DNA from 2 places in the Microcystis sp. M165S2 genome. Region 1 is predicted to be linked to the other one. Evidence: riboswitches for the same ligand, from Rfam matches in the RefSeq annotation. Region 1 holds a riboswitch; the other holds the start of a gene.

Region 1 (3,419 bases):
TATAATTGTTAGTCATGCTTTTTTGGAAGAAACCTTAAGCGCTCTTGATGTTGTCGGAGTTTCCGGTTATACCGTCTTTGGCAGTACTTCGGGAAAAGGTGATCGAGGTTTATCCTGTGATGACTTGGATTGTGATTACAGTGGTAACTACATTATGACGGTTTGTAATAGTGACGAACAACTTGGTCGTCTGATCGATAAAATTCAGCCTTTTTTAAAAAAAGCTGGCGGAATTTTTGTAGTGACTACGGGCCAATGGCTAACTCATTAGACCTCTTGTAAAAATCAACGCAGTTAATTAGGAGTCAGTGGTCAGAAGAACGATCTTTTGTGGTTTAGAATTTATCTGTATCTGGTCTGGGGCCAACAGCGCCGGCGGGATTAACAAAAAGATTGCCCCCGGCTTCATTTTGGAAGATACAATCGATTTTCGGTTTGCCTTCCAAGGGACCGGTATAACCAAAGGTATTCATCCGGTTTTTACAACTTTGTACCTGCTGTCCATCGACTAATTTTTGTTGTTCTAAAATTGACCAGTTATTGCGTCGCAAAACGCAACCGGGTTGCATAACTGGTTGGGTAACAAAAACATTAAAGGGGTTAAGAGTGACATAAACCCGCAAATCGGTGACAATGGCACTGGCCCCAAATTGCACGCATAATTCCGCATTGGGGGCGCTGCGATCGATTACTTCCCGGGAAGCGACGTTTTCGGGGCTAAAATTAGCGGTAGAACTGAATACCAGACCGAGACCCACTCCTAGTACAAAAATACCACCAATCAGGGCGATCATGGCATAGTTTAATTTGGCCAATAGGCCTCCGGAGGTCGAAGCGCGGGAGTCATCGCCATAGGAGCGGTCATAATCACGATCGCGCGATCGGGGAGGAGTATAACGAGGTCTTCTATTCATAGAAATTTCTGATGTGGCCGCTATGGCGGTCAGTCGTTAGCTATTAGCTTATCACTGTTCTATCCTAGCAACCCGGGGGATAACCGACAGGATAGGTCTAGTATAGAGCTATATCGTTTTTTTTGAGGTTAGTATGCTATGGTGGATCACTAAATAGAGTAAGTCAGCCTAATCCAAGTTTCTATGCTAGATATTAGCTAGACAAATTCGGAGCGGAGGAACCACATTTGGGGGCGTATTTCTAGATTTTTTAGCCTAGAAAAGGATATCTCTCTATCCTAGCCCGTCAGCTAACTTCGTCGGCGTGGGGGGGAAGACTGAAACATCACTACATTCCTAGCAATGTCTTGATCGGTTCAGTTATGTCGCTGATACTACTTGATAGTGATAACTTACAGGAGACATTGTATATGGGGATTCTCATGCAGGTTCACCGATCACAACAATTTTAAGATTTTCCGTCGATAACCATATTTTTTGTGAGTTTGCTGTACATTCGGGCAAACTTTTAGTCGTATCGAGAAACCGAAAGTAAAAACAGGATCAAAAATGCTGGAATCTTTACCAATGTGGATTGCTGCAATGACTTTTATTGCAGTCATTGTGGTGATTATGTTCGAGTGGCTTCATATTACCGTAGCGGCTTTACTGGGGGCTTTAATCTTAGTTTTTACCCATATCATGACTCTCCAGGAGGCGGTGGGTTATATCAGTCGCAGTTATGCCACTCTCGCCCTATTTTTTGGGGTAATGGTGTTAGTGAGAGCCTTTGAACCAACGAAAATTTTTGATTATTTAGCAGCACAAATGGTGCTTTTAGCCAAGGGACAGGGCAAATTATTACTAATAGGAATTGTCGCCATTACTACCCCAATCTGTGCGGTATTACCCAACGCTACCACGGTGATGTTATTAGCCCCGCTGATTCCTCCCTTAGCTCAAGATATCGGTGTGGATTTTGTGCCGCTCTTAATCCTGATGGTTTTCGTGGCCAACAGTTCCGGGTTATTAACGATTGTTGGTGATCCCGCTACTTATATCGTCGGTGATTCTATTAATATAACCTTCATGGAATACCTACAGCGTTTGAGTTTAGGTGGTGCCTTGGCAGTCATTACCATTCTGGTTATGTTACCTTGGTTATTCCCGAAAATCTGGCGGACAAAATTCGAGCATTTAGAAGAATTACCCCATCCGAAAATTAATCATCCTCGCGTCTTAGCGGTGGGGGGAATTATCGTCTTTTTAGTCTTATTTTTATTCGTCGTCGGTGAATCTTTTCCCGTACCCATTTCTCCCGCGGCCGTTGCTTTGATGGGGGCCACTTTAGCCCTACTTTTAGCCCAGCAATCGAAAATCGATACGGTTCATAATATTCTCCGGGATGTGGACTGGAGTACCCTATTATTTTTTATGTCGATTTTTGTCCTAATTGGCGGCTTAGAAAAAACTGGGGTAGTTAATAGTTTATCGGGATTTCTGGCGATAATTTTAGGCAAAAATATCTTTTTAGGTTCTCTAGTCTTGCTGTTTTTTGTTGGTTTTATTTCCAGTGTCGTTCCCAATATTCCCCTAGTGGTGGCCATGGTTCCACTACTGAAACAGTACCTTGTTAATGTTAATTTAGTCGGGACAGAAGTTCTTTCTCCCGATTATGCTGGTTCTTTTCCCCCGGAAGTTTTACCGCTTTTCTACGCGATGATGTATGGGGCTACCCTAGGGGGTAATGGTACTTTAGTGGGGGCTTCTTCTAATATTGTCGCCGCCGGCATCGCTGAACAACACGGGGGCAAAATTACCTTTCATACCTTTCTGCGCTACGGCCTACCAGTGATGTTTACTCAGTTAGTCGTCTCGGCAATGTATATGTTAATTTTCTTTGTCTAGTCTATATCTGGGGGGCATTAATGTTAAGTTCGCCTAAGATTGACAAAAACGTTAACATTGATTAACATTCTCCTATCGTGCTAGATAATCTGGATTGATCGGCGATCGTGAACAAAAAAATCTCTGTTTTAGCACCAGATTTATCCGGTGGTGGTGGCACAAGAGTCTATTTGATTGCTCAAGTCTTGCAACAGCTAAACTGTCAGGTGACGGTCTATGGCCCGATTTTTGGCCGGGAAATCTATCCAACCCCACCGGGGAATTTACCGGTGGTATCGGTCCAAGGCAATAATTATCCCCAGTTTTTTGGCCAGATCAAAACTTTACTCGATCGCCTCTCCGGAGAGATTATCTATGCGGTTAAACCCCGTCCCACCAGTTTCGGCATCGGCCTACTAAAACGTTTTTTTTCCCCACGTCCCCTAATTCTCGATATTGACGATTGGGAAATGAGTTGGTTTGGTGGCGATCGATGGTCCTATCGTCCTCATCCCCGACAATTAGCTAGGGATATCCTCAAAAAAAATGGTGCGCTTAGAGACCCAAATCACCCTCTCTATCTGCGTTGGATGGAAAATTTAATTAACCGCGCCGATGGGGTGACGGTTAATAATCAAT
Region 2 (3,419 bases), on a different contig from region 1:
ATTGAGAAAGTCTAATTCTTCTTGCTTTTTCCACTCGGTTAGCATTGAAGAAGTTTCAGTATATCCTACTCTTTGTTGCTTTTCGTACCATGCTTGTGTTCTGAGATGGAGAGCTTTATTGTAAACCAATCTTACACAGCCCAAAGTGCGCCGCAATAGCGACTCTTGTTCTGGTGTGGGGTAAAATCGAAACCAATAGGCTTTTTCCATGTCTCACATTTTAGCATATATTTCGTAAATGTGCTAATATTTAACAGTAAAGCCAACCTAGAACGACGGGGTTTCAGACCCAAATTTTCGATGACGGTCATGCAGCGCTTAAAAATCAGTCAAGTGTTAACTCACGACAGTCATTTTCAGCAAGATAGTTTCATAATTCTATTTGAATAACAGAGGGAAAATTAAACTTTCAGTCCCCCTAAGCTAGGAAAAACTATCCCCAAGCATTTATGGTAGTTTATCTGCTGAATTATCCTCAAATCTCGCTCGCGGAACAGTTAACAATCAACAGTCACCAGTTAGCGGTTATCAATTCTTCACTGACAACTGACAACTAATAAAAACCCCTCCAATTAATGAAGGGGAATTGTGGGATTTTATTGATGGTATTAGAATACTTTTGTGGTTTCTTTTTCTGAAAAGACGGACAACAAAACAATACACACGCCCACCCCCACAACTGTATTTTAAGCTACATTTTTATAAATCTTTACATTTCTCGCCGTCAGGCTTCTTGGGCCAGGTTAAGAGCGATCGCATTCTATCTCTAGTAGTCAACAATGCCGATGACAAGAGCTAAGTTAAGATTGAGGGGCATTCAGTTGTTAACTCATGTAATTCTTGAGTAGGGCGAAAATATGACGACACTACTTGTACAAGCGACCTCGGCTCCTCTGATGATTGATCTTCCTTGGATTATGCCGATGACGGAGGAGCAGTTTTATGAATTTTGTTTAGCCAATCGAGATTTACGCATTGAACGCAGTGCCAGTGGAGAAGTGATCGTTATGCCCCCTGCTTTTTCAGATACGGGTAATCGCAATTTTAATATCGCCGCTCAACTTTGGAACTGGTCAGAACTAGATGGGACAGGGCTTGGGTTTGATTCTAGTGCGGGTTTTACGCTGCCCAATGGTGCAATTCGTTCACCCGATGCTGCTTGGATTAAATTAGAACGCTGGAATGCTTTAACAGAAAAACAAAAAGCCTCTTTTGCCTCCATCTGTCCCGATTTTGTCATTGAATTACGTTCTGCTAGTGATACAGTATCCAGTTTGCAGAAAAAGATGGAGGAATATATTGCCAATGGTACTTTATTGGGTTGGTTAATCGATCGCCAAAATCGCCAAGTCTATATTTATCGCCCCCATCGAGAACCAGAAATTTTAAATGATCCTGAAACCGTTAGTGGTGATCCAGAATTGCCGGGGTTTGAGTTAGTAATGGCTAAGATTTGGTGAATGCGATCGCTTCGGACTCCCGTTATGAATTAGGAAGTAAGGAAGTGGGGAAGTGGGAAGTGGGGAGTGGGTTTTTAAAGTTGGATTGGGAGTTAATCATACTGTTAAAAAAGGATTTAGTATCAGAGGCGACCGGGATTTTCCCACAACTCGATCGAATGTGCTATCATTTTGAGCAAGTAGAGTAAGTCAGCCTAATTCAACGACGGTGTGTTGAAGCGGAGGAACCGAATTTGGGGCGCATTTCAGTCAATGAAAAGGACATCTCTCAGTCCTAGCCCGTCAGCTAACTTCGTCGGCATTGGGGGAAGACTGAAGGGAAACAGAATAGGAGATATTCCTGCAAATATTCTGACTCTTTCAGGATTCTTGGTTGGTACTGCTCATTATCTGTACCTCGATCCTCATATAAGGGTAAATAACATGAATATTGCGGCTATTTTAGTCGCTGCGCGTGCCACAGGCAGGCAAGCGAAAGCTTGGCTGTTCAAGGATGTGGTACTGTATCCGGCGATGGGTTTTATCGGTCTGATTACCCTCTGGTGGATAATTGCGACTTTCCGAAGTGAATTGATGCCCAATCCTTGGCAGGCCTTGACTAGCAATCTCGATTATATTCTCCATCCCTTCTATCGTCGCGGTCCGGGCAATCTCGGCATTGGTTGGCTATTACTAGCCAGTTTGCGACGCGTCTTAATTGGTTTTCTGTTGGGAGCATTAGTGGCTATTCCGGTCGGGTTTCTCATCGGGCTATCCCGGCCGGCTATGCTCATCCTCAATCCGATCATTCAAATTCTACGCCCCGTTTCTCCCCTAGCTTGGCTACCCATCTCTCTAGCCATGTTTGGAGTCGCGGAACCCTCGGCCATTTTTGTTATTTTTATCACCTCCCTCTGGTCAACCATGATTAATACAGCCCTAGGAGTCGGTAGTGTACCCAAAGACTATATCGATGTGGCCAGAGTCATAGAAATGCCCAAATATCGCCAGATTTTTAAAATTATCCTCCCCGCTAGTTTGCCTTACATTTTTACGGGATTGCGCTTAAGTTTAGGAATTGCTTGGTTAGTCATCGTAGCCGTGGAAATGTTAACCGGAGGTGTGGGAATCGGGTTTTTTCTTTGGGATGAGTGGAATCGCTTAAACCTTAGTTCCGTCTTTCTGGCGGTGATTGTCATTGGCGTTACCGGTTTAATCCTCGATTACCTAATTAGCCGTTTACAAGTCCTTGTCACCCATCGTCCCGCTAAACCGGGCAGTTAATACCATGATTCCCCCCATATCTAGACGTACCTTCCTTCAAGGATTGGGGACGACCCTGGTTACTGGTAGCCTGACTGCCTGTACTATCAATGCCAGTCGCAACCCGACGGGATTAACCGAGGCAGCCCTGGCCGTAACCCCGATTATCGATCCGAAAACCCTAGAAAAACCTAACCTCACCGTGGGATATGTCCCCGTCAATGATTGCGCCCCCTTCGCGGTTGCCTGGGAAAAAGGCTTTTTTCGCAAGTATGGACTGAATGTCACCCTCAGTCGGGAAGCAAGTTGGGCGAATTCCCGTGATGGGATTATCTTCGGACGCTTGGACGCTTCTCCCGTGGTCTCCGGGGCGATTACCAATGCGAGGACGGGGGCAGAAGGGGCGCGGGTTGCCCCTCTGTGTGGGGCGATGACTATTCATCGACACGGCAACGCTATGACCATGAACCGGCCGATGTGGGATTTTGGCCTTCGACCTTGGCGAGAGTATAATGGCGATCTTCAGCAAGCGGGCAAGCAACTGCACGCCTATTTCCAGAGTATCCCCCCAGAAGAGCGCATCTGGGCAGCAGTCTTGAGTTCCTCCATCTATGAATACTTCCTGCGTTATCTGACGGCATCGATGGGCATTAATCCCATTGAGGAATTTCGTCTTTTGATTATTCCGCCACCGCAGATGGTCAACAATATGCGTAT

The links. A riboswitch is a leader RNA that binds a small molecule or an ion and turns the genes downstream of it on or off. The one in region 1 is predicted to bind cyclic di-AMP.
Region 2: another riboswitch for cyclic di-AMP. It lies ahead of ntrB (nitrate ABC transporter permease); the one in region 1 lies ahead of IM479_RS01315 (ArsB/NhaD family transporter).

The regions. Positions count from the first base shown of each region.
Region 1 is NZ_JADBTZ010000024.1:2,900-6,318, reverse strand. Features, by position in the region: gene IM479_RS01325 (P-II family nitrogen regulator) at 1-271, shown strand, start outside; gene IM479_RS01320 (DUF3172 domain-containing protein) at 336-914, opposite strand; cyclic di-AMP (ydaO/yuaA leader) riboswitch at 1,104-1,234, shown strand; gene IM479_RS01315 (ArsB/NhaD family transporter) at 1,464-2,801, shown strand; gene IM479_RS01310 (glycosyltransferase) at 2,909-3,419, shown strand, end outside.
Region 2 is NZ_JADBTZ010000060.1:9,336-12,754, reverse strand. Features, by position in the region: partial or broken gene IM479_RS03445 (RNA-guided endonuclease InsQ/TnpB family protein) at 1-210, opposite strand, end outside; gene IM479_RS03440 (Uma2 family endonuclease) at 858-1,460, shown strand; cyclic di-AMP (ydaO/yuaA leader) riboswitch at 1,642-1,776, shown strand; gene ntrB (nitrate ABC transporter permease) at 1,884-2,723, shown strand; gene IM479_RS03430 (CmpA/NrtA family ABC transporter substrate-binding protein) at 2,728-3,419, shown strand, end outside.